4 regions of the Streptomyces sp. BL1 genome follow, and region 1 is predicted to be linked to each of the others. Evidence: riboswitches for the same ligand, from Rfam matches in the RefSeq annotation. Region 1 holds a riboswitch; each other region holds the start of a gene.

Region 1 (7,340 bases):
TCACCCTCGTAGGTGTCGCGCGACATCAGGTTGTAGTGCGGCTGCAGCGCGACGTAGCGGGCGAGGCCCTCGCGGGAGCTGAAGTCGAGGGAGGCCTGGAGGCGGGCCGGGGTGATGTTGGAGGCCGCGATCTCGCGGACCTTGCCCTCCTTCACCAGCTCGTCCAGAGCGGTGATGATCTCCGAGACCTCGACGCTCTCGTCGTCGAAGTGCGTGTAGTACAGGTCGATGTAGTCCGTACGCAGCCGCCGCAGCGAGTCCTCGACGCCGGCCTTGATGGCCGGTGCGGAGAGGCCCTTGTTCGGGGGCAGCGCGCCGACCTTCGTCGCGAGGACGACCTGCTCGCGTACGGTGCTGCCGCGCTCGGCCAGCCAGTTGCCGATGACGGTCTCGGACTCGCCGCCCGAATTGCCGTCCACCCAGGCCGAGTAGACGTCGGCCGTGTCGATGAAATTGCCGCCGGCGGCGAGGTACGCGTCGAGTACGGCGAACGAGGTCGGTTCGTCCGCGGTCCAGCCGAAGACGTTGCCGCCGAGGGAGAGCGGGGAGACGGCCAGCGTGCCGAGAGGGCGCCGGTCCTCCGCGGAGTGGGAGTGAGAGTCAGAAGCCATGATCCCGACCGTAACTCCGTCCCGGCCACAACTCCCCTCGGAACGCCCACCGGACCGGAAAACCGGCGGCCCTGGTGTCGGGGGGTGAGCCACCAGAGCCGCCGGGGTCATGAGGGACGTGAGTCCGAGGACGTGAGTCCCGAGGACGTGAATCCCGAGGACGTGAGTCCGAGGGGCGCAGTCATGAAGGGCCGGGCTGAGGGCCGGGCTCCGCGGCCACCCCCGTACGGGCGCCTGCCCTACGGGATCGGCCCGTACGGGTCCTGGCCCCTACGGGAGGGCGCCCCTACGGCAGGGCCCCCGTTCGCCGCCGCCCCGTCCCCTCCTTGGTGTACCGCCGTGCAGGTCCGCAGGTCGGATGGTGCGTTGACCGGGCGGTTCCGCCGGCGGGCCGGGGCGGCGGCGTGCCCACGTCACCTGCGTGGTGGCCGGTGACGTGACATCTGCGGTACGGGGGCCGTGCTCCGGTACGAAGAGGCCGGGGTACCCGCGCACCGCCCGCCGAACCCCGAGGCGCAGGACGGAAGTAGAGAGCGGGCCGGCCCAGGAGCCCCGAGTCCGGCGGACCGGACCACGAGCCCCGCCGCCGAGTCCGGCGGACCGGACCACGAGCCCGGGGCCGGGTCCTGCGGACCGGACCAGAAGCCCTGCCGGGCCCGGCGGACCGGGCCCGGCAGGCCAGACCCGCCGCCCGGAGCCGGCGGCCCGGGACCGACCACAACCGGCCGGCCCCGAAGCCCTCAAGACCACAAAGCCCCAAGCCCCGAAGGAACCGAAGGCCCCCGAAGGTCCCGGAAGGCCCCGGAGATCCAGAGACCCCCAAGCCCCCAAGCCCCCGCCCCTCAGACGCTGAGGCCCTTCCCCCGCAGCCAGGCCAGTGGGTCGACCGCGTCGCCGCCGCCCGGGTGGACCTCCACGTGCAGGTGCGGGCCCGAGGAGTTGCCGGTGGAGCCGACCCGGCCGATGACGTCGCCGGTGTTCACCTTCTCGCCCGCCGACTTGTTCATCGACGAGAGGTGGCAGAACCACAGCTCCGTACCGTCGTCCAGCTCCAGCACGATGCGGTAGCCGAACGAGCCCGCCCAGCCCGCTTCCTTGATGGTGCCGGTGTGGATGGCCTTCACGGGGGTGCCCGTAGGGGAGGCGAAGTCCTGGCCCGAGTGGGTGGACTGCCACATGCCGCCGGAGGCGCCGAAGCCCTCGGAGAGCGTGTAGTTGGAGACCGGGACGGTGAAGGAGCGGGCCAGCTTGGCGAGTCGGGCGGCCTCCGCCTTGCGCTGCTTCTCCTCCTCGATCTTGCGCTGCTTCTCGGCCTCCGCCTTGCGTTCGGCCTTGGCGTGCGCGGCCGCCTTCTCCGCTGCGGCCTTCGCGGCCTGCTGCGCCGCGGCCTCGCGGGCCTGCGCGTCGGCCTCGTTCTGCTGCTGGTCGGCCTGCGCGAGGATGCGGGAGCGGAGCGCCTCGCCCGCGTCGGTACGGCCGGCCTCGGTGTCGCCGTCGGTGAGGCCCGCCTGCGTGAGGGGCCGGCCGGCGGCCACGGTGGTCTCGTCGTCCGAGCCGCTTGCCATCAGCTTGTCGACGCCGGGTATCTCGTCGGCGCCGGGGAGCTTGTCGGCCGCGGAGGCCAGGTCCGGCATCGAAATGGGCGCCGGGGCCTTGTCCTTGGCGGTGGCCATGCCGCCCGCGCCGACCGCGGCGATCATGCCGACGCCGAGGACGGCACCGCTGCGGGCCATGCCGCCGCTGCGCTGCTTGCCCACGCGGTGTCTGCCGCGGACGGGGCGGAGGGAGTCCTCGGTGGGGTTCCACTCGTCCCACTGCTCGCTGTCGTCCCGCGCGTCGGGCGGTCCGTACGCCACGCGGGGGAGGACGGAGGTGGCCGAGGGCGCGTCCCCGGAAAGGGAGTCCCCGGAGAGGGAGTTCCCCGACAGGGGTTCCCCTGACAGGGATGGGCCGGAGGGTGAAGTCCCGTACGGGGAGGGGCCGTAGGGGTCGGCCATGCTGCCGTACTCGTCGTACGCGGGCCGCGGCCCGCCGTGGGTGCCGTACGCGCCGCCCTGCGGCTCGTACGCACCGCCCTGCGGACCGTACGCACCGCCGCCGGACCCGTACGCGCCACCGGGCCCGTAGGAACCGCTGTGAGTACCGCCGTGGATGGTGCCGTGCTCGGTGCCGTACTCGCGGCCGCCGAAGGGCGGTTCGCTCACGGGCGAGGCTTCGGGGGCATGCCTCATGGACGCCACGGGTGGCGCTCTCCTTTCCTTCCTTCTCGCCTACCGGGTTAGCTGACGGGTTCGGAGCAGGAAGGTCTCCTACGGGCGCCTCGTGGGAGAAGGCGTCCGATTCACCCCGGACCTCTCCGGACGGCCCTTACGGGTCCGGCCGTTGAGGAACCCTTCTCCGGCGGCATCGTCGACGCCCGGCTGAGAAGGGGTGGTTCCCCGGTTCCCTCGGTGCTGTAGCTATCGAGTTGTGACTCGTGGTGCCGCACTTACAGGATTCGGCGACGGCGCACGGTGCCGTCTCTCGTGACGGCAGTGACGACCGCGCTGCGTTATCGAACGTTAATAGAGCCGGGCCCCGGATTCCAAGCCGTTCCGGTGAATTTGTAGTCGGGTTTGCCAGGCACTTTTCCCTCACACAGGGTCAATTGGGGCGCAGAATCACGCGTTTTGCGCCACGTACTCGCGGAGAGTGACGAACACGGAGCGGCATCGGCCCCGTTGACACGCCGTCACGTCAGCCGCCGGCCTTCACGTCGTCACCACGACTTCGCACTCGCCCCGTGATCAATGTGATCTTGAGCGGTACGCCGTGCCGCGAGCAGCGCCATGTCGTCGGTCGTCCCGCCGCCGCCCGTGTACGCCTGAACGTCCGCCATCACGGCGTCGAGCAGCGCGTCCACGGTCCCGAAGCGCTGCCCCGCCAGCTGCTTCACCGGCTCGTAGAAGGCGCCGTCGACCGCGGACCGGGCCTCCGACAAGCCGTCCGTGTAGAGGAGGAGTTGGGCGCCGGGCGAGAAGCGGACTTCCTCGGCGTGGTCCGGCCACCGCCCCAGCTCCGGCATCCCCAGGGGCAGCGCGTGGACCGAGGGGTCGACGGAGCGCACCGACCCGTCCGGGTCCAGCACCAGGGGGGCCGGGTGGCCCCGGTTGACGATGCGCAGGGTGTCGGGCCGGCCGGCGGGCAGTTCGGCCAGCACCGCCGTCGTGAACCCCTCGAACTGGTCCAGCCCCTGCCGCCGTTGGCCCTCCCGCTGCAGTGCCCCCTCCAGCCGCGCCGCCAGCCCCTCCAGCGTCCACTCCTGCTCGGCCGCCTCCCGGAAGGCGCCGATCACGATGACGACGGCCTCCACGGCGCCGAGTCCCTTGCCCCGTACATCACCGATCAGCATCCGCGTCCCGTACGGGGTTTCCTGTACGGCATAGAGGTCCCCGCCGATCCGCGCGTCGGTCTGCGCCGCCTGGTAGCGCGCCCCGAACTCGAGCGTCCCGATCCGGCCGGGCGGCAGCGGCAGAACGGCGCGCTGCGCGGCTTCGGCGATGCCCCGCGCGGAGGCGAGCGCGGCGTCGCCGCGGCTGAGCACCCGGTTGATGAAGACGGCGAGCGCGCCGACGGTGACGATCGTCAGCGTCCGCATGACGGCGGACAGACCGTCCGCTCCGACGTCGACGAGCAGCAGGTACGCGAAGCACAGCGAGGAGACCACGCCGGTGAGGGCGGTGCAGCGGATGCCGCAGAAGGGGGCGGCGACCAGCGGTGCGGCGGAGAAGAAGGGCGCTCCGGTGATCGCGGGATTGTCGGAGACCGCTTTGCAGAGGAGGCCGAGGACGATCAACAGAGCCGGAACCCAGCGGGCGTACACCGGCTTGTCCCTGCCTATGGCAGGCACTCTCTCCCGCACCAGTCCGCTCCCTCTGTTCCCGCTGTCCCTGTGCTGAGGCACCCGACCAATCTGGCCCGTCCCGTACGGGTCGGCCAGTTGACCTCCCCCATTCGCCCCGCCCCCGGCCGCTCCCGCCGCGCGGGCCGCGCCGCGGAACGTTCCACTGGAACGACTAGCCGGCAAGACGACCGGCCGGTAGGACGGGTCGGCGACGGCCGGAGACCGGTGTCCGGGGCATCGGAATGCCGCACGAAGGAGCGCGATCGGTGGGTACGGGCAGGGCCCTCACACAGGCGAGACCCGCCGCGTGGCCACCGGCGTGGATGCGCTGGCTGCCCCCGGTGCTCATCGTCCTCGCGGTCGTCCTGGAACTGGGCGCGCCGCCCCGGTACTTCTTCGGTTCGCTCCTCAGCGCGGCCGTGCTGCTCGGCGCACTCGTCTACCGGCCGCCGGCGACCGCCGCGACGGGCGTCACCTGCGTCGTCATCCTGCTGGTGCTCAACCTCGCCGACAGCGACGAGTACGACGCGCACATCGGCGGCTCCCTGGTGACCCTCGGCGTGGTCATCGTGCTCGTCACCCTGCTGTCCCTGGCCCGGGTGCGGACGCTGCGTCAGCTGAACCAGGTGCGGGCCGTCGCCCAGGCGGCCCAACTCGCCCTGCTGCGGCCCCTGCCGGAGCGTATGGGCCCCGTACGGATGGCCGGCTTCTATCAGGCGGCCACCGACGAGGCGCTCATCGGCGGCGATCTGTACTGCGTACGGCAGAGCCCCTACGGGCTGCGGGTGCTGGTGGGGGACGTACGGGGGAAGGGCATCGGTGCGACGGGGACGGTGGCCACGGTGCTGGCGTCGTTCCGCGAGGCGGCCACGGTCTGCCCGGACCTGCCGGAGGTCGCCGACAGGATCGAGGCGTCGCTGGCGCTGGACCGGGAGGACGCGGCCTCGGGGATGGTCTCCGGGATCGGCCCGGTGACCCTGACGGGGCCCGGAGGCCGGCACACCCGCGCGGCGGCCACCGTCTCGGGGAATCCTGCGGACATGGACGCCGTCGCCCGGAGCGCCGACGAGCTGTTCGCGACGGCCGTGCTGCTGGAGTTCCCGCCGGGGGAGGAAGTGGTGCGCATCCTCGACCGCGGCCATCCGCCGCTGATCCGCCTCGGCCGGGACGAGGTCACCCCGCTGGAACCCGAGTACGGGCTGCCGCTCGGCCTCGGCGAACTCGCCCCGTCCGCGCAGCGGGTGGGGGAGTTCGCGTTTCCGGCAGGCCGGATGCTGGTGGCCTACTCGGACGGCGTCACCGAGGCCCGCGACCGGGACGGCGCGTTCTATCCGCTAGAGGACCGGCTGGCCGCGCACTTCACGGACGCGGCGACGGACTGGGACGCGGCTCCCCCGTCGTCGCCCGCGGACGTCGTCACCTTCGTCCAGCACGACGTCACCCGCTGGACTCCCGTACTCGGCGACGATCTGGTCGTCGTCGTCCTCCAGCGCTGCGCCGACGAGCGCCGTCCGGACGGGGCCGGCGACGGGAGCGACGAACCCGGCGGCGAGAGCGACGCATCCGGCGACGGCCCGTGAGGGCTTCCGGCAGCGGGCAGGCGGGCGAGCCCCTCGACCCCGACGTCGATCTGCGGGTGCCCGCGCAACGGGGCGAACTGCGGCGCGGGCACGGGTCCGTACTGGCGGCGGTCGCCGTGGGCGGGGCGCTGGGCGCGGTCGCCCGGTACGGCGCCGCGCAGCTGTGGCCGACGTCTCCCGGCGGGTTTCCGTGGACGACGCTGTGGGTGAACGTGTCCGGGTGCGCGGTGATGGGCGTGTTCATGGTGCTGCTCACCGAGGTGTGGACTGCTCATCCGCTGGTGCGGCCGTTCTTCGGTACGGGGGTGCTGGGCGGGTTCACCACGTTCTCGACGTACGCGGTGGACATCCGGACGCTGGTGGCCGGCGGCGAGGCCCGTACCGGCCTGGCGTATCTGGCGGTGACGCTCCTGGCGGCACTGGCCGCGGTCTGGGCCACGGCGTGGACGACGCGCCGCGTCCTGGCCGTACGGAGGGCGCGGTGAACCGGGCCGGGCCGGCGGGGGCACACGCCGGCTGACCGGGCCGCGCGACCGGACCGCGACCGGGACCGGCACAGCGCAGCCGCCTGACTGTTCCTCACCACCCGCTCCCGCTCCGCCCGTTGAGCCGCGCGTGACCTGTCGCGGCTGCCCGCACGGCTTCGCATCCGTGGGGCCTGAGCTGCGGTGGTACCGGGAGGAACAGACCGGTTCGCGGGGGATGTCCAGCCGTCCGGCGGGGTTTGTTAGGTAAGCCTTACCTGCCTTAAAGTCTCCCGGCCAGATCCGGCCGTGCTCACCGCTCGACCGGCCGGATCCGACGCATCGTCATGTCCCGTCCGGGATGTGACGCCTTGCCATGTCCCGTCCGGGACAGTCCCCACCGGATCGGAGAACCGCACGTGTTCACTTCCGCCGCGCCCCCAGCGGCCGCAACCGCCCCGCCGCCCGCCTGCCTTGTGACGGCAGCCCCGCACGGGGAGGCCGGATGAGGGGCAACCGTACGGTGCTCGACCCCGCGCTCACCGCTCTCGCTCCGGCGGTCTGGGGCAGCACCTACCTGGTGACGACGGAGCTGCTGCCGTCCGACAGGCCGCTGCTGGCGTCCACCGTGCGCGCGCTGCCCGCCGGCCTCGTGCTCGTCGCGGCCGGCCGTGTCCTGCCGCGCGGCGCGTGGTGGTGGCGTGCGCTGGTGCTGGGCGTGCTGAACATCGGCGCCTTCTTCTACCTGCTGTTCGTGGCCGCCTACCACCTCCCCGGCGGCGTGGCCGCGCTCGTGGTGGCC
Region 2 (7,340 bases), 1.8 Mb from region 1:
GTCTGGATGTCGCTGAGCCCGAAGCGCTCCATCAGCGAGGACTTGGCCTCGGCGGAGTTCTCGCTGGACCGGATGATCCGGATGACCTCGTCGATGTCGATCAGGGCCACCAGCAGCCCCTCGACCAGGTGCAGCCGGTCGCGCCGCTTGGTCCGCCGGAACTCGCTGCGCCGCCGCACCACCCGGAAGCGGTGGTCGACGTAGACCTCCAGCAGCTCCTTCAGGCCCAGCGTCAGCGGCTGACCGTCCACCAGGGCCACGTTGTTGATGCCGAAGGACTCCTCCATCGGCGTCAGCTTGTAGAGCTGCTCCAGCACCGCCTCGGGGTTGAAGCCGTTCTTCAGCTCGATCACGAGACGCAGTCCGTGCTCGCGGTCGGTGAGGTCCTTGACGTCCGCGATGCCCTGCAGCTTCTTGGAGTTGACCAGGTCCTTGATCTTCGAGATGACCTTCTCGGGGCCGACCGTGAACGGCAGTTGCGTCACGATGAGGCCCTTGCGCCGCGGCGTCACCTGCTCGACCGTCGCCGAGGCCCGCATCTTGAAGGTGCCGCGCCCGGTCGTGTACGCGTCCTGGATGCCCTCCAGGCCGACGATCTGACCGCCTGTGGGCAGGTCGGGGCCCGGCACGAAGCCCATCAGGGTCTCCAGGTCGGCGCCCGGATGCCTGATCAGATGCCGTGCGGCGGCGATGACTTCGCCCAGATTGTGCGGCGGCATGTTCGTCGCCATGCCGACGGCGATCCCGGAGGCGCCGTTCACCAGCAGGTTCGGATAGGCGGCCGGGAGGGTGGCCGGCTCCTCCTCGCTGCCGTCGTAGTTGGGCCCGAAGTCGACGGTGTCCTCGTCGATCGAGTCGACCATCAGACCGGCGGCGGGAGTGGAGCGGCACTCGGTGTACCGCATCGCGGCGGGCGGGTCGTCGTTGCCCAGGGAGCCGAAGTTGCCGTGCCCGTCGACCAGCGGGAGGCGCATCGAGAACGACTGCGCCATGCGCACCAGCGCGTCGTAGATGGCGCCGTCACCGTGCGGGTGGAGCTTACCCATCACCTCGCCCACCACGCGGGCGCACTTGACGTGCGAGCGCTCGGGCCGCAGGCCCATCTCGTGCATCTGGTACAGGATGCGCCGGTGCACGGGCTTCATTCCGTCGCGGGCGTCCGGCAGCGCGCGCGAGTAGATGACCGAGTAGGCGTACTCCAGGTAGGAGCTCTGCATCTCGTCGACGACGTCGATATCGAGGATGCGCTCCTCGAAGTCGTCCGGCGGCGGGGTCTTCGTACTGCGGGGGGCCATCGCGGCTGCGGCTCCTTCGGTGCGTACCTGCGGGGTGTGACCTGACGGGCGGAACGCGGACCATTGTGGACCGTGCCACCGACAACGAGCGCCCCGACCCGGCGGAGCGGCCGGGGGAGCCCGGATCAGAGAGGGTGCCGGGCGGCACCACCGCACAGACGGTACGGGAACTTCGCCCGTTGTCCGCGCGGTTGCATACAGTGACAGGATCGGCTGACGTTACCGGCCACCAACTCCCGCGAGCGAAGGGACTCCACGCCCATGGGTCACACGGCCACGCCCCCGCCTGCCACCGGCGGGCTGACAGCGACCGAACACCGGCTGTCCAACGGCCTGCGGGTGGTGCTCTCCGAGGACCACCTGACCCCGGTCGCCGCGGTCTGCCTCTGGTACGACGTCGGCTCCCGCCACGAGGTCGCGGGCCGCACCGGCCTGGCGCACCTCTTCGAGCACCTGATGTTCCAGGGGTCGGCCCAGGTGAAGGGCAACGGCCACTTCGAACTCGTGCAGGGCGCGGGCGGTTCGCTGAACGGCACCACCAGCTTCGAGCGGACCAACTACTTCGAGACCATGCCGGCCCACGAGCTGGAGCTCGCCCTGTGGCTCGAGGCCGACCGGATGGGCTCTCTGCTCACGGCACTTGACGACGAGTCCCTGGAGAACCAGCGCGACGTCGTGAAGAACGAGCGCCGCCAGCGCTACGACAACGTGCCGTACGGCACCGCGTTCGAGAAGCTCGCCGCGATGGTCTACCCCGAGGACCACCCGTACCACCACACGCCCATCGGCTCGATGGCCGACCTGGACGCCGCCTCGCTGGAGGACGCCCGGGCCTTCTTCCGTACGTACTACGCCCCCAACAACGCGGTGCTGTCCGTCGTCGGGGACATCGATCCCGAACGGACCCTCGCCTGGGTCGAGAAGTACTTCGGCTCCATCCCCGGCCACGGTGGCAAGCACCCGCCGCGGGACGGCGCGCTGCCCGAGGTGATGGGCGAGGAGAAGCGCGAACTCGTCGAGGAGGACGTGCCCGCGCGCGCCCTGATGTCCGGCTACCGGCTGCCGGAGGACGGCACTCGCGCGGGTGACGCCGCCGACTTGGCGTTGACGGTGCTCGGCGGCGGCGAGTCCTCCCGGCTGCACAACCGGCTGGTGCGCCGCGACCGGCTCGCCGTCGGCGCCGGGTTCGGCCTGCTGCGGCTGGCCGGCGCGCCCTCGCTCGGCTTCCTCGACGTGAAGGCGTCCGGCGGCGTGGAGGTGTCCGCGATCGAGGCGGCCGTCGACGACGAGCTGCGCCGGTTCGCCGAAGAGGGGCCCACGCCCGAGGAGATGGAGCGGGCGCAGGCGCAGTTGGAGCGCGAGTGGCTGGACCGGCTCGCGACGGTCGGCGGCCGCGCCGACGAACTCTGCCGGTACGCCGTGCTGTTCGGCGACCCGCAGCTGGCCCTGGGCGCGGTCGGCCGCGTCCTGGAGATCACCGCACAGGAGGTGCAGGCCGTCGCCGCGGCCCGGCTGCGCCCCGACAACCGCGCGTCGCTGGTGTACGAGCCGACCACCGAGCACGCCGACGCCGAAGCAGCCGCAGACGAGAACGAGGAGCCGGGCCAGTGAGCGACGCCGCCGCCCCCACCCCCGAGATGACCTTCCACCCGCAGCCGCACGGCGGGCAGCCGAAGCCCTGGGCCTTCCCGGCACCCGAGCGCGGCCGGCTGGCCAACGGGCTGACCGTGCTGCGCTGTCACCGCCCCGGCCAGCAGGTCGTCGCCGTCGAGATCAGCCTGCAGGCGCCGCTGGACGCGGAGCCGGAGGGCCTGGACGGCGTCGCCACGATCATGGCGCGGGCGCTGTCCGAGGGCACCGACAAGCACACGGCCGAGGAGTTCGCCGCCGAGCTGGAGCGCTGCGGCGCCACCCTCGACGCGTACGCCGACCACCCGGGCGTCCGGGTCTCGCTGGAGGTGCCGGTCTCCCGGCTGCCCAAGGCGATGGGCCTGCTCGCCGACGCGCTGCGCGCCCCCGCCTTCCCCGACGGCGAGATCGAGCGCCTCGTCGCCAACCGGCTGGACGAGATCCCGCACGAGCTGGCCAACCCGGCCCGCCGGGCCGCGAAGGAGCTCTCCAAGGAGCTGTTCCCCGCCGAGTCCCGGATGTCCCGGCCCCGGCAGGGCACCGAGGAGTCCGTGGCACGGATCGACGCCGCCGCCGTCCGCGCCTTCTACGAGGCGCACGTCCGTCCCGCCACCGCGACCGCCGTCGTCGTCGGCGACCTCGCGGGCACCGACGTGGACGCGGCGCTGGCCGACACCCTCGGCGCGTGGACCGGCTCCACCGCCGAGCCGCTCCCGGTGCCCCCGGTCACCGCCGACGACCGCGGCCGGGTCGTCATCGTGGACCGTCCCGGCGCGGTGCAGACCCAGCTGCGGATCGGCCGGATCGGTCCCGACCGGCACGACAGCGCCTGGCCGGCCCAGGTCCTCGGTACCTACTGCCTGGGCGGGACCCTGACGTCCCGTCTGGACCGGGTGCTGCGCGAGGAGAAGGGCTACACGTACGGCGTGCGCGCCTTCAGCCACGTGCTGCGCTCCACCCCGGACGGCGCGGGCGCCGCGCTGCTCTCCGTCTCCGGCTCCGTGGCGACCGACGTGACCGGGCCCGCCCTGGCCGACCTGTGGACGGTGCTCCGCACGCTCGCCGAGGGCGGGCTGACGGACGAGGAGCGCGACGTCGCCGTGCAGAACCTGGTCGGTGTCGCCCCGCTGAAGTACGAGACGGCGGCGGCCGTCGCGGACACGCTGGCCGATCAGGTCGAGCAGCACCTGCCGGACGACTTCCAGGCGCAGCTGTACGCGCGCCTCGCCGAGACCGGCACCGTCGAGGCCACGGCGGCGGCGGTCAGCGCCTTCCCCGCCGACCGGCTCGTCACCGTGCTCGTCGGTGACGCCTCGCAGATCGCCGAGCCGGTCAGGGAGCTGGGCATCGGAGAGGTCACGGTCGTCACCGGAGGCTGAGGACAGGCAGAACGCCGCGAAACCCACGAAGCCGGGCGGGACTTCCCGCCCGGCTTCGCCGTTGTCCGGAGCATGTTCGCCGTATGTCTGAATTGCCCATTGGTGCCCCGGTGTCGGGTGTGGCATGCCCAACAAACGGCCCGATCGGCTTGGTGGTTCATTGATGTCCCATTTAGCTTCGTTGCCGCTGTTCGTCAGAAGTGACCGCGCCCGCGGCCGACGCGCAGTGATCGCCGAGTCCCCGTACGGCGCGAGCCAGGGGAGCCGGGGACCCACACGTCCCTTGGGGTGAATCGGATGCCTCCGCACGGAGGTGTCCGTAGGAGACCTTCCTGCTCCGAACCCGTCAGCTAACCCGGTAGGCGAGACGGAAGGAAAGGAGTTGCGCCAGCTCATGGCGTTCACCCGTGCCACCGGTAAGCATCGTGCGCCCAGTCGGACCCGCCGTCGCGTGTCCGCGGGCGCCGCGGGCATAGCCGGCCTCGCCGCAGTCGGCGTCGTCGGTACCGTCGCCTCCCCGGCCTTCGCCGACGGCCCCTCCACCGCCCCCTCGGGCGACACCGGCCTCACCCAGGCCTTCGACGTGGACGGCCGCGTCGCCGACGCCGTCGCCCACCAGGCCGACGTACAGCAGACCGCCGCCGAGAAGGCGGAGGTCGAGGCCGCGGCCAAGAAGGCCGCCGCCGAGGCGAAGCAGCAGGCCAAGGAGGCCAAGCAGAAGGCCGACGAGGCGAAGCGCAAGGCCGCGGCCGAGAAGGCGAAGAAGGAGCGCGAGGCCAAGGAGAAGGCGGCCCGCGCCGCCGAGGCCAAGCGCGCCAAGCTCAACGGCTACGTGGCGCCCGTCGGGCACCCGCAGCTGTCCACCCCGTACTCGGCGTCCAGCGGTCTGTGGTCCTCCGGTTCGCACACCGGCGTCGACTTCCACGCCGGCATCGGCACCCAGGTGAAGTCCGTCGCGGCGGGCGAGGTCGTGGAGGCCGGCAACGGCGGCGCGTACGGCAACAACGTCGTCATCAAGCACAAGGACGGCCACTACAGCCAGTACGGCCACCTGTCGTCCATCGGCGTCTCCGTCGGCCAGTCGGTCACCGCCGGCCAGCAGATCGCGCTCTCCGGCAACACCGGCAACACCACTGGTCCGCACCTGCACTTCGAGATCCGCACGGGTCCGGACTACGGCTCGGACATCGACCCCGTGGCGTACCTGCGCTCGCAGGGCGTCACCCTCTGACGCTCCGTCGTCCAGCAGTACAACGCAGCACAGGAACCCCCGGCCGGAACAACGGCCGGGGGTTCTTTTCACGCCGTATTTACCTGAGCGGTACGCACTCCGTCGGAAATTCGACGCGGTTGCCATACAGTTCTGTGCATGGGAAATACCGGGTCTCCGAGTGTGCGTGAACGCGGACTCTGCACGGCAATCCGCGACGATATCGTCGGCGGAACATTCCCACCCGGTGCCCGGCTCACGGAGGAACTCCTCGCCCGGCGGTACGGCGTCTCCCGGGTCCCGGTCCGCGAGGCGCTGCGCACCCTGGAGTCCGAGGGCTTCGTTGCGACCCGCCGGCACGCGGGCGCGTGCGTCGCCGAGCCCACCGAGCGGGAGGCGGCCGACCTGCTCGACATCCGCGCGCTGCTGGAGCCGCTCGGCGCGGCCCGCGCCGCGCAGCGCCGTACGCAGGCCCATCTCAAGGTGCTGCGCGGCCTGGTGAGGCTGGGTCAGCAGCGGGTGGACTCCGGGCACCTCTCCGACCTGCGGGCCCTGGAGGACTGGTTCCACGAGACGCTGGCGCAGGCGTCCGGCAGTCCCGGGCTCACCGGGCTGCTCACGCAGGTCCGCCGCAAGATCGCCTGGATGTACGCGGTCGACCTGCCGCTGCGGGCCACCGCCGTCTGGCAGGAGTACGGGGCGATCACGGACGCGGTGGTGCGCGGCGACGCGGACCGCGCCAGGGTGCTGACGGCCCAGCACGTCGAACGTTCCGCTGTGCTGCACCGGTTGCGCAGGCCGCCGGGGAAAGCGGCGGTGAGCGGAACGAAACCTGGCGTCAATACGGCGCGCGACCGCATTTAACACTCCCCGTATACAAAGAACGGAGGGAATTCACGGGCTGCGCCTGCGTGAATTCCCTCCGCCTGTTGTGCACGGAACCGGAAGTCCGGTTGTCCGGAAGTGGTTTCCGGAATCAGACCGTTTCCGGGAGCTCCTCGAGGCCCTCGGCGACCAGCTTCGCCAGACGGTCGAGCGCGGCGTCCGCGTCATCCGCCTCGGAAGCCAGCACGATCTCGTCGCCGCCCTCCGCGCCGAGACCCAGGACGCCGAGCATGGAGGCGGCGTTCACGGCGTTGCCGTCGTCGCCCTTCTTCACGGTGACCGGGACGCCGGCGGCGGCAGCGGCGCGGCAGAAGATCGAGGCGGGGCGGGCGTGCAGGCCCTCGGCCCAGCCGACGGAGACGCGGCGCTCAACCATGGTGTAGCCCTTCGGGTTGTTGCTGTGGTGACGGTTGTCCAAACCAGTCTTGCACGGGCCGAGCAGAACGCCTGTGCCCACCTGGACCGGGCCTGTCCGCCCCGCTGTCACCTCGCTCATCAGGGCCTAACCTGACCCCATGCAGTCCCCGGCGGAACGCGCGTACCCCACGCACTGGGAGGCCGACGTCGTACTGCGCGACGGCGGAACGGCCCGGATCCGGCCCATCACGACGGCCGACGCACAGCGGCTCACCGACTTCTACGAGCGGGTCTCCGACGAGTCGAAGTACTACCGCTTCTTCGCTCCCTACCCGCGGCTGTCCGACCGCGACGTGCACCGCTTCACCCACCACGACTACGTCGACCGGGTGGGGCTGGCGGCCACCGTCGGCGGCGAGTTCATCGCCACCGTCCGCTACGACCGGATCGACTCCACGGGACGCTCGGCGACGTACCCCGCCGACGAGGCCGAGGTGGCCTTCCTCGTCCGCGACGACCAGCAGGGCCGCGGCGTCGCGTCCGCGCTCCTCGAACACATCGCCGCCGTCGCGCGGGAGCGCGGCA
Region 3 (7,340 bases), 350 kb from region 1:
CACCGGCACCAGGTGCGGCCGGCCCTCCTCGTCGGCGGTGGCCAGCCGCACCACCCTGGCCGCCGCGAACCGTCGGCGTGCCTCGTCCTCGCTCAGCCGCATGCGACCGACGCTACCCGCCCGTACCCGCCCCGTAGGGGACCCCGTACGGGACCGGCACGGCGGCACACGGGACCCCGCGGCGGCACACGGGACCCCGGACCCGGGCGGGTACGGGCGGGGCTCAGCCGGCCGTCAGCGGATAGTGGTCGGACAGATCCGTGTACGTGTAGCGCTTGCCCCAGCTGGAGACGGTCCACGGCGCGGACCGACGCTGCAGGACCTCGTTGCTCCAGCCGTCCGGACGGGCGTGGCCCTTGCGGTGCAGCACGTAGTCCAGGTCCTCGCGCGGATCGTCCGGGTAGCGTTCGGCGGCGATGGAGTTCTGCTCCGTGTCGAACGAGTACGGGTGCCCGGTGCGCGCGTCCGCCGGGACCAGGCCGGCGTTCTCCAGCATCGAACCGTACTCGTCGCCGCGCGAGTCGACGTTCAAGTCCCCGGCCACCATGACCTGTTCGTCCGCGGGGATGTGCTTCGCGTCGAGGAAGGCATCGATCTCCCGGAACTGCGCGGCCCGGTCGGCGACGGCCTTGCCGCTGCCGCAGCTGCTGTCGGTGGACTGCGTGTGCGTACCGACGACGTGCACCTTGGTGCCGTTCACGTCGAGAACGGCGTACAGGAAGCCCTTGTTGGACATCGCGTCCGAGCCGCACGCGTCCTTGTAGATGTGCTGCTCCTTGTGCACGACGGGCCACTTGCTGAGCAGCGTGACCCCGCCGTCCTCCGGGGTGGCGCCCGACCAGGCGCCGCCGGTGGCGTCCCAGCCGCTCTTCGACCGTCCGACGACGGGCGTCTGGTACGGGTACCCGTCGGCGGCGTTGGCCTTCAGCGCCTCCGAGGAGGAGTTGTCGAACGCCTCCTCCAGCACGACCACGTCGTTCCCCCGGAACCAGTCCGCCGCCGGAATCTCCCGGGCCCGGTGGTCCTGGCCCCAGTTGGGATACAGGTTCTTGCTCATCAGGAAGGCGTTGTAGTTCAGCACCTTCAGCCGCGGGGGCGCGCTCCGCGCGTTCTCCGCCGTCGTGGGCGTGGGCGCGGCCTGGGCGGGGGGCTGTGCCGAGTACGGCCGCCGTACCCGCGAGGGCTGCGACCGCCACGGCGACGGTTCTGGACATACGTGGACGCGTCCGCACGGAAACTCCAGAGGTGTGGGGGGCTTGGGTTCCGCCCACATCCAACCAGCCTTCGTTACCTGCCGGTAGCGGGCGGGTGAAGGCCGTCGGCTGTCGCTCGGCGCACCGGCCGCGGGCCCTTGCCGTACGGGGCGGCCCTAAGGGGATGCCGTACGGGGTGGGCCCTAATGGGCGCGCCGCGACACGTCCAGCGACAGCGGAATGGAGTGGTCGGCGAACCCCAGGGAGCGGTAGAGGTGTTCGGCGTCCTCGGAGGCGTGCAGGTCGACACGGGTAACGCCGCGTGCGGCGAACCAGTCGAGCAGCGCCTCCATGGTGGCCCGCCCGTGACCGCGCCCCCGGTACCGGTCGTCGGTGCACACGCTGAACACGAACCCGAAGAGCCCCGCCGGATGCAGCGGAGCGGCCAGCCGCTCCTCCACCGTGCCGACGGCGCACGCCGCGAGGTGCGGGGCGGTGGGGCGCCCGGTCGTGGGTACGTCGCCGTCCACGACGAAGGCACCCATGCACCGCGCCCCCTCCGGGACGGCCAGCTGCCGCCGTGCCGCGTCCTCCGCGGTCCGCTCCCACTCACCGGGCTCGTCGGCCCCGTGCATCGCCACGAACATCTCCCGCCGCAGCCGCACCAGTTCGGCCGCGTCGTCCACCGTCGCCTCTCGCACCTCACTCATGCGCCAAATCCTAGAAACCCCCACCCCGCACGTCTCCCGGATACCCCCGCTGCCCAGCGCGCTCGCCGGCCCGGCCCGTCCTGAGTCAAGGACCCGTATGGATTCCGCTTCCGGCGCCAGGAGGGCGCCAAGGTCTCGGCCTCCTCGCGTTCTCCGGCGGCTTCCGGCGCCACACTCACGGTGAAGAGATCAGCAGGAGGCGGTCCCCATGCCGGAAACCCACCGCAGCCTGGCCGGTGACCTGGCGCTGCCGTGCGCCTACGCGGTGTCGGCGGTGCTGATCGCCGCCCTCAAGCTCGCCGGAGGCCTCACCCATCCGACACTGGCGCTGTCCCTCTTCGCCACGCTCACCGTGTGGACGGCGGCGCTGGCCGGGCCCCGCAGGGCGTTCGGCGCGGCCCTGATCTGCTGGCTGTTCCTCGACGGATTCGTCATCAACCGGATGTCCGACCTGGGTTGGGCCCCCGTGGACAGAACGGCCCTCGCCGCGCTGCTCGCAGCGGCCGCGCTGGGCGCCGGCGCCTCAGCCGCCACCCGCTGGAAGCGAACCCACCTGCGATGCGCCCCCGTAGAACACCCCACCTCTCACGCACCCTCAACACCCCACGAGCGCACGGAACATGACCGCGTTAACTCTCCGGGCCGAAACGAGGCCGCCCCGCTCACGGCAGCACCCAAGGCTGTCCGTTATCGTCGGGTTTAGGTGCATAGGGAATCTTCGCGAATTCACCGGCGCTTTCTCCCTGGACGGCCTTTTGGGGGCATCGGTTCCACCCGCATCCGGTGATTCGCATCACGTTATGCGGCGTCAGTTCCCGGGCCGCCTCCGCTCATTTCCCCGCCACCCGAGGAAAGTTGGGCCGGAGAGCCGTGATGGGAATTCCCGGATATCCGTCTCCGCTATCCGCCGACAGGGCCGGAAAGGGGAATGCGGGCCTTGTTTCCCGCCGTATTTCTCGCCTACGTTCAGCCTCATCCGGGCGGAACGCCGAATCCTGCCGCCGTCCGGTCACCGCACCCATTCCCCACCACGTACGGCAGGAGCGGGGGAACCGCGCAGACCGCCGGTCCGGAACACGGAACGGCTAGGGGTGAAGCCGTGAGACCGCGGCCGGGCAGCTCCAGCCCGAACCCGACAGCTCACCTCGCAGGCGACGGAGAGGAACGCACCATGCCCGCACGAGGCAAGCACCGTCGTCCCAGGCCCGGGTTCAGGAACGGCCGTCTGAACCGCGGTTTCGTCGTCGCCGGAACCGGCGGCGCCGCCCTCGCGCTGCCGGCGATCGGCGCCGCGTCCGCCCACGCCGCGCCCGCGCAGACCGCCGCCAAGCCCGCGGCAGCCCAGACCGCGGCGTCCAAGCAGACGGCCGCGCAGACCGCCGCCTCCGCACGCTCCGGTTCCCCGACTTCCGCGTCCGGAAAGGGAGTTGCCGCGCAGCAGAACCGTGCCACGACGTATTCCGTGGCGCTGGGGGATTCCCTCCAGAAGATCGCCGAAGAACATTCCGTTCCCGGCGGCTGGAAGGAGCTGTACGAGGACAACCGTGCGGCCGTGGGTGGAAATCCGGAGATGATCCACCCCGGGCTCAAGCTGACGATCGGAGCGAACTCCGGTGAGCAGTCGGGGGTTTCGGACGCGTCGGCCGAGAAGCGTGCCGACAGGAGCGCCGAGCGGCCCGCGGCGTACGCCGACAACCTCGACGGCTGGATCAGGGAATCGCTGGACATCATGAAGCGGCACGGAATCCCCGGCACGTACGAGGGAATCCACCGCAACATCATGCGCGAGTCCGGCGGCAATCCGCAGGCCACCAACGGCTGGGACTCCAACGCCGCCGCCGGTACGCCCTCCAAGGGCCTCCTGCAGGTCATCGCGCCGACCTTCGAGAGCTACCACGTGCCCGGCACCGCGCAGGACAGCCTCGACCCGGTCGCCAACATCACCGCCGCGTGCAACTACGCCGCCGACCAGTACGGCTCCATCGACAACGTCTCGGGCGCCTACTGACCGCCGCGGCCGGCCGCTCACGGTAACCGGCCGCTCGTACAGACAGACCGAAGGGCACCTCCCGCTCCGGGAGGTGCCCTTCGGCCTGCTGTACCGGGGGGGCGACGGCTCCGCGGACCGTCCCCGCGCAGCCGTATCCGGACAAAGCCCCAAGTCGTGACATTACACAGTGAGTTCTGTCGCATGGCCGTTACAACGGACACTCTGGACAGAATGCACTCGGCCTTGCGAAGTTTGGAGCCTGTTCAACGGCCCGTGTCCCGGCCGCAGCCCCGTGGACACCGCGCCCCGGAGAACGGGCAGCGCAGCACGGGGAAACGGGCAGCGCGTCACGGGGGAACGGACAGCGCAGCAGCACGGGGAACGGAAACTGGGGGAGCGGTCGTCCATGCGAGCCAAGCGGCCCAATCGGTCCATGCGGTCCATGCGGTCCAAGCGGGCCACGCGAGTCGAGAACAGTGAGCCACACGCCTTACGGGTCCGCGCCACAGCCGGCGCGTTCCTCGCCGAGTCCCCGGAAGGGCGGTCGAGCTGAAGTGGACATCACGATCCACAGAACCGACGAGCTGAGTACGTCGCTCCGCCGGGCCTGGCACGGGGCGATGGACGAGTCGCCCGAATACGCCAACCCTTTTCTGGCACCCGAGTTCGCGGCCGGAGTCGGCATACACCGGAGCGGGGCGCGGGTGGCGGTTCTGCGCGAGGGCGGAGAGCCGGTGGGCTTCCTCCCGTACGAGCGCAGCGCGTTCGGCGTCGGCCGGGCCATCGGGCTCGGTCTCTCCGACTGCCAGGCCCTCGTGCACCGGCCCGGCGTCACCTGGAACACCCACGAACTGCTGCGCGCCTGCGGGCTGTCCGTCTTCGAGTTCGACCACCTCGTCGACGCGCAGAAGCCCTTCGGCCCGTACGTGACGGGAACGTTCGCCTCGCCGGTGGTCGACCTGGCACCCGACGAGGACGACAACACCCCTGATTCCGGCGGCAGTTACGCGGACTGGCTGCGCGGCGCGTACCCGGGGCAGGCCAAGACGACCCTGAAGAAGGAACGCCGCCTGGCGCGCGACGTGGGCGAGATCCGGTTCGTCTTCGACGAGCGCGATCCGCGGATGCTGCGCAGACTCATGAGCTGGAAGTCTGCCCAGTACCGGCAGACGGGACGGATGGACCGGTTCGCGCGGCCGTGGATCGTCGACCTGACGGACCATCTGTTCCAGGTCCGCGAGGAGCACTTCACCGGCGTGCTGTCCGTGCTGTACGCGGGCGACCGCCCGGTGGCCGCGCACTTCGGACCGAGGTCGCGTACGGTGCTCGCCGCCTGGTTCACCACGTACGACCCCGAGTTCCACCGCTACTCGCCGGGCCTCATGATGCACCTCCGCATGATCGAAGCGGCGCGCCGGAACGGCATCCACCTCATCGACTTCGGCCGCGGCGAAAAGGAGTACAAGGACTGGCTGAAGACCCGCGACCTGCACGTGGGCGAGGGCTTCGCGACCCGCCCGCACCCGGTGTCGGCGGCGTACCGCACGTGGCGCCGCCCGGTACGCGGCCTGCGGAACACGGTCCTGGCCCACCCCGCCCTGCGCGAACCGGCAGACCGCCTCCTCAAAACAGCCGCCACCCTCCGCCCCACCCGCCGTACAGACTCCAACTGACCGCCACCGCCCCGCCATTGCCCGCACGGCCCTCGTCTTCCCCGGCTGCCTCACCAACTCAGGAGGTTGCGGGGCTGGTTGAGGCGGAGCTCGGGCCAGGCAGATGACCGTGCGGCGACGTCTTGGCGAGCCGTGAGGCCAATACGCTCGTGACAGAACGGAGACGAGGCGGAGGACCGCCTGTAACTCGGTGCGAGATACAAATACTTCCGACCACATGCACCGCGCTACTCATGGGGGAACACCGTGAAGTACACCCGCACCACCGCTTTCGCTGCCATCAGCGTCGCCGCCGCCCTGTCGCTCACCGCCTGTGGCAACGACGGCTCCGGGACGGACACGTCCTCCAAGGGCTCGTCGTCCTCGTCTTCTTCGCCCTCGGGCGGTGGCTCGAAGTCGGAGGGCGGTTCGGGCTCCGGCGGTTCGGGCTCCGGCGATTCGGAGGCGAGCAACGCGAAGTCGGGCTCCGGTGAGGACACCGAGGCCCGCGCCGACGCCGCGAACGGTGCGACGAAGACCGGCGGCGGCAAGGACAAGTTCTGCAAGACGGAGGACCTGGCCATCGACGCCAAGGACGCCGCGCCCGACGCGGACTCCGGCAGGATCGACATCACCATGGTCAACCGGGGGTCGACCACCTGCTCGGCGACGGGCTTCGCGGGCGTCGACATCAAGGACGCCGACAAGACCTCGAACCCCGTCGAGCGCGGCCAGGCCCAGCCGCGTATCACCAACCTGAAGCCCGGCGACGCCGCTGTCTTCAACCTCGCCTACGACATCGACAAGAGCGGCGAAAGCCTCTCGCACCCGACCAACATCCAGGTCACGCCCCCGAACGAGACCCACGCCGTGAGCCTGAAGTGGCCCGCGGGCGCGGGAGCCATCAAGGGCGCCTACACCGACGTCCAGGTCTACCCCACACACACGACCGAGTAGGACGGTGCGCGGCACGGGCGTGCGATCCTCCTCGTCGCTGCCGAAGCCCCGGAGCTGTTCATCGCTCCGGGGCTTCGCAATGGTTCAGGAAGTCTCCCTGGGGTGTTCGGCCAGCTCACGCGCTGCTTGAAGTGCGCCTGCTGTGAGCTGTTCCTTGGAGACGGTCCAGCCTTCATGCCAGTCGTCCAGCTCACTGGCGTACTTGACGATCTGCTGGAGTTCTTCGGGATAGCCGAGCGGTGATGCTGCTTCCATCCAGATCAGGTCAGCACCCCACCCCGGGTCCAAGGAGCCGTCAACGATCTGGTCAGCCAGCCAGTAGGCATGAGCCCAGCAGAACGCGGAGCGGTCTGCCGGCGCTTCGAACCCAATGCCCAGTTCTTCCACGAGACTCTCGAACAGCTCCGGCGCCTCAAGTTCCTCGCAACGTCCGAGGCCGGCCAGGAGCGGGAGGGACGGAGCCTCGACTCCGGCGAGGAGCGCGTCCAGAGCCGCTTGGATGAGTCGTCCGGAACCGACGTACCAGCCGAAGGCACGCGACTGCACAAGAAACCGCAGCCGGCCCAGAGCCTCGTCCTCGCCCATGTTCCACCGCACCCCAGCACCGTTGATGTCAGCTGTGGATGTCAAAGGTCCCCAACCATGACCGGCTGGGGACCTTTCCACTGGTGCCCCCGGCAGGATTCGAACCTGCGACACCCGCTTTAGGAGAGCGGTGCTCTATCCCCTGAGCTACGGAGGCGGGGCCGGCGGAGACGCGCGGCCGGGGACAGCCTACCGGGTGTGGGGGGTGGTTGTGGATCGGGTTCCGGAGTGTGGCGCGGGGCGGTGTCCGGGG
Region 4 (7,340 bases), 1.1 Mb from region 1:
GGACGGCCTACGGCGCCTCCAAGACGGCGAACCTGCTCTTCGTGCACGAACTCGCCCGCCGCGCGGGCCGCAAGGGCCTGGACCTGACGGCCACCGCCGCACACCCCGGGTACTCGGCGACCGAATTGCAGACGAAGGGCGCGCGGATGGCGGGCCGCCCGTTCACCGAGCGGGTGATGCAGGCGGGCAACAGCCTGGTCGCCTCCTCGGCGCAGCTGGGCGCGGCGCCCGTGCTGTACGCGGCGACGGAGCCCGGGCTGCCCGGCGACTCCTTCGCGGGGCCGCGCATCCTCGGCGTCCGCGGCGGTCCCGCCCCCTCGTGGCGCGCACCGTGGACCCTCAACGACACGGCGGGCGAACGGCTGTGGGCCGCGTCCGAGCACCTCACCGGGGTCGGCTACGGCGCGCTCTGAGCCCGGCCCCCGCCGGCCGGGCCCGGCCGGCACGTGTGACGTGGCATACAGCCCGTCGTGACCCGTGCGCTACGGTGGCGCGCATGAACGAGAGGCCCGCTGTCCGCGTACTGGTCGTCGACGACGACTTCATGGTCGCGCGGCTGCACAGCACTCTCGTCGAGCGCGTCCCGGGCTTCACCGTCGCGGGCGTCGCGCACAACGGCACCGAGGCCCTCTCGCTCTTCCGTGAACTGCAGCCGGATCTGGTCCTGTTGGACATCTATCTGCCCGACGTTCCCGGCCTGGAGGTGCTGCGCGGCCTGCGCGGCGACGGCGCCCCCGAGGACGGCCCGGACGTGCTGGTGGTCACCGCCGCCCGGGACGCGGAGACCGTACGGGGCGCCCAGCGCGGCGGGGCGGTGCAGTACATCATCAAGCCGTTCGAACCGCAGCTGCTCCAGGAGCGGCTGCGGCGGTACGCGGAGCGGCGCCGCGAGCTGGCCTCGCTGTCCGCTCCGGGCCAGGACGACGTGGACCGGATCTTCGCCGGCTCGCAGAACGCCGGCCAGGACGCCGGCGGACACCGCAGGCCGCTGCCGAAAGGGCTGACGGAACAGACCTCCGAACTGGTGCGGGCCACGCTCGACGCGTGCCAGGACGGGGCGGGGGTGTCGGCCTCGGAGTGCGCGGAGCGCAGCGGCCTGTCCCGGGTGAGCGCCCGCCGCTATCTGGAGCACTTCGTGGCCACGGGCAGTGCCCGGGTCACGCTGCGGTACGGCACGACGGGCCGGCCGGAGCGCCGCTATCACCCGGACGGCGCGGCTTCTTCTTCCCCTTCGGCCTCCTCCCCGGACACAGCGGTGCCCGGCACCGGCCGTACGGACTGACCTTTTCCGCCCCTGCAGAAACCCTCCCGGATTTCACGGATTTCTGGAAAGTACGGCGCGTCGTACTGCCGCCGCTCTCCGGGGAACTGGCGCCGGATCAGCCATCCGTGACGGCAGTCACTTTCCCTCCCGCGCGTGCTGATCGTTTTCCGCATTGATCTTCCCCCGAATGCCGTACGCCACAAGATCGAATCTTGTAATTCAGTGACCCAAACCACAGGAACTCGGTGAGTCGGGTCACAAGAACGGCCGCCGTTTCCGCCATTGTTCGGCGTTCATGTCAGACGGGCCTCCTCAACTCCCCACACGGCAACGGGAGTTGGCGGGTAGATCAACTCCGGCCACGGAATGTAGGGGATCTGTACACGTGCCCTGATCTGTCCAGTTCCTTGTGATGGCGAATTTCGTCTGCTTACTGTTCATGCCGCCACCGCACGTCCCATGCGGCGGCTCCGTGACCGGGACGCCTAATCCTGCCGCCCGGTCTCGCGGATACACACGACTCACAGGGCGGCAGGAGCGGGGGAACCAGGTAAGTGCCGTGCCCGCACCCGATCGGTGCAGGCAACGGCTTGGGGTGAAGCCATCCCGTGGAAAGCGTCAAGGAGCGCTTTCACGAATGGCCGGGCATCTCCAGCCCGAATCCGACAGCTCACCTCGCAGGCGCAGGAGAGGAACGAAGAAGCTTTATGGCCACTATCTCTGAGCGCGCTCGCAACAGCCGTCAGCAGACCCGCCGCATGGCCCGTATCTCGCTGGCGCTGACCGCCGGCGGCGCGGGCATCGCGCTTCCGCTGCTCGGCGCGGGCAATGCCCAGGCCGCGCCGGTGAGCACGTGGGACAAGGTCGCCCAGTGCGAGTCCGGCGGCGACTGGTCCATCAACACGGGCAACGGTTACTCGGGCGGTCTGCAGTTCGACTCGCAGACCTGGCAGGCCCACGGCGGTACGAAGTACGCGCCGAGCGCCGGCGAGGCCAGCAAGGAACAGCAGATCAAGATTGCCGAGAAGGTGCTGGCCGAGCAGGGCCCCAGCGCCTGGCCGAACTGCGGCCCCAAGGCCGGTCTGAGCCAGAACAGCGGTGAGCCGCAGTTCTCCTCCGACAAGTCCTCGCAGCAGCAGGACCAGCAGAAGTCCCAGCAGCAGAGCGACGCGAAGCCGCAGCAGCAGGAGAAGCCGCAGCAGCAGAAGTCCGAGCCCAAGCAGGACTACACCCCGCAGAACGCCGGCACGACCGCGTACAAGGTCGTCACCGGTGACACGCTCGGCAAGATCGCCGACGCGAAGGGCGTCCAGGGCGGCTGGCAGAAGCTGTACCAGGACAACAAGCAGACCATCGGCAAGGACGCCAACGTCATCTTCCCGGGTCAGAAGCTCGACCTGAAGGGCGGCTCCGGTGACTCCGGCGCCACCCCGCAGGGCGGCGCCTCGCAGCAGGCCCCGTCTGCCGCGGACAAGGCCGACCAGGCGAAGAAGGCCGCCGAGAAGGCCGAGCAGCAGGCCCAGCAGAAGGCCTCCGCCGCCAAGAGCGCCCAGGGCGACTACGTGAAGCCCGTGAACAGCCAGACCAGCACGCCCTACAAGGCGTCCGGCGGCAGCTGGTCCAGCGGCAGCCACACCGGTGTCGACTTCACCGCCGACTCCGGTACGCCGGTGAAGGCCGTCACCAACGGCACCGTCGTGAAGACCGGCAACGGCGGCGCCTACGGCAACGAGGTCGTCATCAAGGGCGAGGACGGCAAGTACACCCAGTACGGCCACCTCACCTCGGCCACCGTGCAGGCCGGCCAGAAGGTCGGCGCCGGCGACCAGATCGCCGTCTCCGGCAACACCGGCAACACCACCGGCCCGCACCTGCACTTCGAGGTCCGCACCGGCCCCGAGTACGGCAGCGACATCGACCCGGTCGCCTACATGCAGCAGCACGGCATCAACATCTGAGCCGTCTCGCAGCAGCCACACGGTGGCGCAAGGGTCTGAGCACCGGATGCCCGGCACTCCCTCAAGGGGTGCCGGGCATCCGGCCGTTGGGGCCCGCGCCACCCCGGAACAAAAACTGAGGGGGCGGCACCTCCGCACAAGGTGCCGCCCCCTCCGGGGCCCCGGGCCCGGCGCCGCCGGTGAGGGTGGTGCGCGGCGTGAGGGCCCGGAAGCCGGCGCGCTGAGCGCGCCCCGGGATGGTCAGTCGTCGTTGGCGGCGGCGCGCCCGGCCTCCAGTCGCGCCACGGGGATCCGGAACGGCGAGCAGGACACGTAGTCGAGCCCCACCTCGTGGAAGAAGTGCACCGAGTCGGGGTCGCCACCGTGTTCGCCGCACACGCCGAGCTTCAGGTCGGGCCGGGTGGCCCGGCCCGCCTCCGCGGCGTTCCGTACGAGCGCGCCGACGCCGTCCTTGTCGATGGTCTCGAACGGGGAGACGCCGAAGATGCCCTTCTCCAGGTAGGCGGTGAAGAAGCTGGCCTCCACGTCGTCCCGGCTGAAGCCCCACACGGTCTGGGTGAGGTCGTTCGTGCCGAAGGAGAAGAAGTCGGCGGACTCCGCGATCTGACCGGCCGTCAGCGCGGCCCGGGGCAGCTCGATCATGGTGCCGAGCGAGAGGCCCAGCTCCACCCCGTACTTCTGCTCGGTCTCCGCGATGACGGCCTCGGCCTCCTCGCGGACGATCTCCAGCTCCTGCACGGTGCCCACCAGCGGGATCATGATCTCCGCGCGGGGGTCGCCGTTGGCGGCCTTCCGCTCGGCGGCGGCCTCCGCGATGGCCCGTACCTGCATGCTGAACAGGCCCGGGATGACCAGCCCGAGGCGTACGCCGCGCAGGCCCAGCATCGGGTTCTGCTCGTGCAGCCGGTGCACGGCCTGGAGGAGCCGCAGGTCGTTCTCGTTGGCGTCCTCGCGGGACTCGGCGAGCGCGACGCGCACCGACAGCTCGGTGATGTCGGGCAGGAACTCGTGCAGCGGCGGGTCGAGGAGACGCACCGTCACGGGCAGCCCGTCCATCGACTCGAACAGCTCGACGAAGTCGCCCTTCTGCTGCGGCAGCAGCGCGTTCAGCGCCTCGTCGCGCTCCTCGCCGGTGTCGGCGAGGATGAGCCGCTCGACCAGTTCGCGCCGCTCGCCGAGGAACATGTGCTCGGTGCGGCACAGGCCGATGCCCTGCGCGCCGAACCGCCGTGCGCGGGAGGCGTCTTCCGCGTTGTCGGCGTTGGCCCGCACGGACAGCCGGCGCTTCCGGTCGGCGTACGACATGATCCGGTGCACGGCCTGCACCAGTTCGTCGCCGGCGCCCGCGTGCGTACGGCCCTCGAAGTATTCGACGACCGGCGACGGCACGACCGGGACCTCGCCCGCGTACACCTTGCCCGTCGAGCCGTCGATGGACACGACGTCGCCCTCGTCGATCACGGTGCCGCCCGGCGCGGTCATCCGCCGCCGCTTGGTGTCGACTTCGAGCTCCTCCGCACCGCACACGGCGGTCTTGCCCATGCCGCGGGCGACGACGGCCGCGTGCGAGGTCTTGCCGCCGCGCGAGGTCAGGATGCCCTCGGCGGCGATCATGCCGTCGAGGTCGTCCGGGTTGGTCTCGCGGCGGATGAGGATGACCCGCTCACCGGAGCGCGACCACTTCACGGCGGTGTACGAGTCGAAGACCGCCTTGCCGACCGCGGCGCCCGGCGAGGCGGCGATGCCCCGGCCGATCTGCGCGATGCCCTCGCCGCTGAGGCCGCCGTTGCTGTCGAAGCGGGGGAACATCAGCTGCGCGAGCTGCGCCCCGTTGACCCGCTGCAGGGCCTCGGCCTCGTCGATCAGGCCCTGGTCGACGAGCTGGGTGGCGATCCGGAAGGCGGCAGCGGCGGTGCGCTTGCCGACGCGGGTCTGCAGCATCCACAGCTTGCCGCGCTCGATGGTGAACTCGATGTCGCACAGGTCCCTGTAGTGCGTCTCCAGGGTCTCCATGATGTGCATCAGCTCGTCGTAGGACTTCTTGTCGAGCTGTTCGAGGTCGGCGAGCGGCACGGTGTTGCGGATGCCGGCGACGACGTCCTCGCCCTGCGCGTTCTGCAAGTAGTCGCCGTACACGCCCTGGTGGCCGCTGGCCGGGTCGCGGGTGAAGGCGACGCCGGTGCCGGAGTCCGGACCGAGGTTGCCGAACACCATGGAGCAGATGTTGACGGCGGTGCCCAGGTCGGAGGGGATGCGCTCCTGGCGGCGGTAGAGCCGCGCACGGTCGCCGTTCCACGAGTCGAAGACCGCCCGTACGGCGAGGTCCATCTGCTCGCGCGGGTCCTGCGGGAACTCCCGCCCGGTCTCCTTGAGCACGATCGCCTTGAACTGCTCGACCAGGCCGCGCAGATGAGCGGAGGTCAGGTCGACGTCGCTGACCGCGCCCTCCTCCCGCTTGGCCTCGTCCAGCGCCTCGGCGAACAGCTCGCCCTCGATGCCGAGGACGGTGTCGCCGAACATCTGGATGAGCCGGCGGTACGAGTCCCAGGCGAAGCGCTCGTCGCCGGACTGCCGCGCGAGCCCGTTCACCGACTCGTCGGAGAGCCCGATGTTGAGGACGGTGTCCATCATCCCGGGCATGGAGAACTTCGCGCCGGAGCGGACGGACACCAGCAGCGGGTCGTCGGCCTGCCCGAGCTTCTTGCCCATCTTCGTTTCCAGCGCGGCCAGCTGCGCGCCCACCTGCTCACGCAGGGCCGGGGGTTCGTCCCCGGACTCCAGGTAGACCTTGCAGGCCTCGGTCGTGATCGTGAACCCCGGAGGGACGGGGAGACCGAGGTTGGTCATCTCGGCGAGGTTGGCCCCCTTCCCGCCGAGGAGGTCCTTGAGGTTCCTGTTGCCCTCCGTGAAGTCGTAGACGAACTTCCGCTTATCCGCACTGGCGTTGTGCGCCGCGCTGGATGCGTTCTTTGCGTTCTCTGCGTGAACGGCCACCGGACTCGGCTCCTCGTGGACGGTTGCCCTGACGGCGGGGAGCGTACCCAGATCAAAGGCTTTGAGGTACGTCCAGCAGCACGTCACACGGCTGTAACCCGCACTCGCCCAATGATCGAAAGTCACAGCGGGCTTACGGGGGACGGAGGTTGATGTCCATCTCTCGAATACGCGTCTCCACGATCCCGTGCGGCAAAACGGATGAACAGCACGAAAAGGGAAGTTGATCGTTCACACCACGAACCAAGGCTCGGTAAAGTCCCACCCCGCTCCTTGGAGATGTGCAGATCACAGGTGAGCGCTCATCTGAGCACACCTCTGATCAGAGTGGTGAGCATCACGCGGCACAGGGTGCCTGCATTCCAGAATGCGGACACTCTGATGGGAGGCGCATACGCCGGATACCGGACACGAGATGGCGAACTGCCCCTACGCGGGCACGTCTTCGAGGATTCCGCCCGCTCGCCCGGCACCCGGTGCCAGACGTGCGCGCCGCGTGTCGCCCCGCCCGAGCGTGCCGGGACCGTACGGGGCCCGTACCGGCCGCTAGCCTGACCGCTGATCACGGGCCGGCGGAGGAGGCGGAGGGGCAGCGGAGATGACGGGCAAGGACGTACGGCCGGAAGCACGCCGGGCACGGCTCGTGACGGGCGTCGTCGCGGCGGCACTCGGCCTCGCGCTGCTGCACATCGTCCTCGTCCAGCTCGTCCGCGACGAGAACGGCGCCCCCGTGTTCCCGCTCCGCGCCTGGGAGTGGAACGCCCTCGCCCTCGTCCCCCTCGCGGCCCTGGCCTTCCACTGGCACCCGCGCCAGCGCTCCCCCGCGCCCAACATGGAACCGGCGATCCTGGTGTCGTCCAGCCTGTACCTGGTGTACGGCTTCCTGTCCTTCTCCGGGGGCGACCTCCGCCTGTTCCCCGCGCTGCTGGCGAGCGCCGCGACCCTGACCGGCGTCTGGCTCTCCAACCGGCGTACGGCGCGCAGGGTGTGACGGGACGTCGGGCGCCCGGTTGACCCTCAGGTCTCCAGAAGGGCGGCGATCAGACTGAGGAACGCGAGCACCGTCGTGACCGTCCGCACGATGTTCCAGAGGACCCAGCGGCTCTCGAAAGCGGCCCGGTCGC

The links. A riboswitch is a leader RNA that binds a small molecule or an ion and turns the genes downstream of it on or off. The one in region 1 is predicted to bind cyclic di-AMP.
Region 2: it holds a riboswitch for cyclic di-AMP, as region 1 does, so the genes downstream of both, AC3AGO_RS10470 (M23 family metallopeptidase) here and AC3AGO_RS18575 (M23 family metallopeptidase) in region 1, are expected to answer to the same signal.
Region 3: it holds a riboswitch for cyclic di-AMP, as region 1 does, so the genes downstream of both, AC3AGO_RS20105 (transglycosylase SLT domain-containing protein) here and AC3AGO_RS18575 (M23 family metallopeptidase) in region 1, are expected to answer to the same signal.
Region 4: it holds a riboswitch for cyclic di-AMP, as region 1 does, so the genes downstream of both, AC3AGO_RS23310 (transglycosylase family protein) here and AC3AGO_RS18575 (M23 family metallopeptidase) in region 1, are expected to answer to the same signal.

What each region holds. Positions count from the first base shown of each region.
Region 1 is NZ_JBXYWZ010000002.1:4,199,125-4,206,464, reverse strand. Features, by position in the region: gene AC3AGO_RS18580 (aldo/keto reductase) at 1-611, opposite strand, end outside; gene AC3AGO_RS18575 (M23 family metallopeptidase) at 1,454-2,608, opposite strand; cyclic di-AMP (ydaO/yuaA leader) riboswitch at 2,865-3,082, opposite strand; gene AC3AGO_RS18570 (PP2C family protein-serine/threonine phosphatase) at 3,370-4,512, opposite strand; gene AC3AGO_RS18565 (PP2C family protein-serine/threonine phosphatase) at 4,761-6,074, shown strand; gene crcB (fluoride efflux transporter CrcB) at 6,071-6,559, shown strand; gene AC3AGO_RS18555 (DMT family transporter) at 7,044-7,340, shown strand, end outside.
Region 2 is NZ_JBXYWZ010000002.1:2,361,568-2,368,907, reverse strand. Features, by position in the region: gene AC3AGO_RS10485 (DNA gyrase/topoisomerase IV subunit A) at 1-1,295, opposite strand, end outside; gene AC3AGO_RS10480 (M16 family metallopeptidase) at 1,557-2,906, shown strand; gene AC3AGO_RS10475 (M16 family metallopeptidase) at 2,933-4,303, shown strand; cyclic di-AMP (ydaO/yuaA leader) riboswitch at 4,525-4,683, shown strand; gene AC3AGO_RS10470 (M23 family metallopeptidase) at 4,698-5,534, shown strand; gene AC3AGO_RS10465 (GntR family transcriptional regulator) at 5,673-6,377, shown strand; gene AC3AGO_RS10460 (HPr family phosphocarrier protein) at 6,490-6,774, opposite strand; gene AC3AGO_RS10455 (bifunctional acetate--CoA ligase family protein/GNAT family N-acetyltransferase) at 6,914-7,340, shown strand, end outside.
Region 3 is NZ_JBXYWZ010000002.1:4,551,261-4,558,600, forward strand. Features, by position in the region: gene AC3AGO_RS20085 (TIGR03668 family PPOX class F420-dependent oxidoreductase) at 1-102, opposite strand, end outside; gene sph (sphingomyelin phosphodiesterase) at 224-1,243, opposite strand; gene AC3AGO_RS20095 (GNAT family N-acetyltransferase) at 1,397-1,903, opposite strand; gene AC3AGO_RS20100 (hypothetical protein) at 2,112-2,606, shown strand; cyclic di-AMP (ydaO/yuaA leader) riboswitch at 2,909-3,072, shown strand; gene AC3AGO_RS20105 (transglycosylase SLT domain-containing protein) at 3,075-3,911, shown strand; gene AC3AGO_RS20110 (GNAT family N-acetyltransferase) at 4,448-5,566, shown strand; gene AC3AGO_RS20115 (DUF4232 domain-containing protein) at 5,813-6,502, shown strand; gene AC3AGO_RS20120 (hypothetical protein) at 6,587-7,087, opposite strand; tRNA gene AC3AGO_RS20125 (tRNA-Arg) at 7,169-7,244, opposite strand.
Region 4 is NZ_JBXYWZ010000002.1:5,307,696-5,315,035, reverse strand. Features, by position in the region: gene AC3AGO_RS23320 (oxidoreductase) at 1-413, shown strand, start outside; gene AC3AGO_RS23315 (response regulator) at 497-1,282, shown strand; cyclic di-AMP (ydaO/yuaA leader) riboswitch at 1,768-1,963, shown strand; gene AC3AGO_RS23310 (transglycosylase family protein) at 1,972-3,222, shown strand; gene ppdK (pyruvate, phosphate dikinase) at 3,463-6,216, opposite strand; gene AC3AGO_RS23300 (hypothetical protein) at 6,815-7,207, shown strand; gene AC3AGO_RS23295 (anthrone oxygenase family protein) at 7,234-7,340, opposite strand, start outside.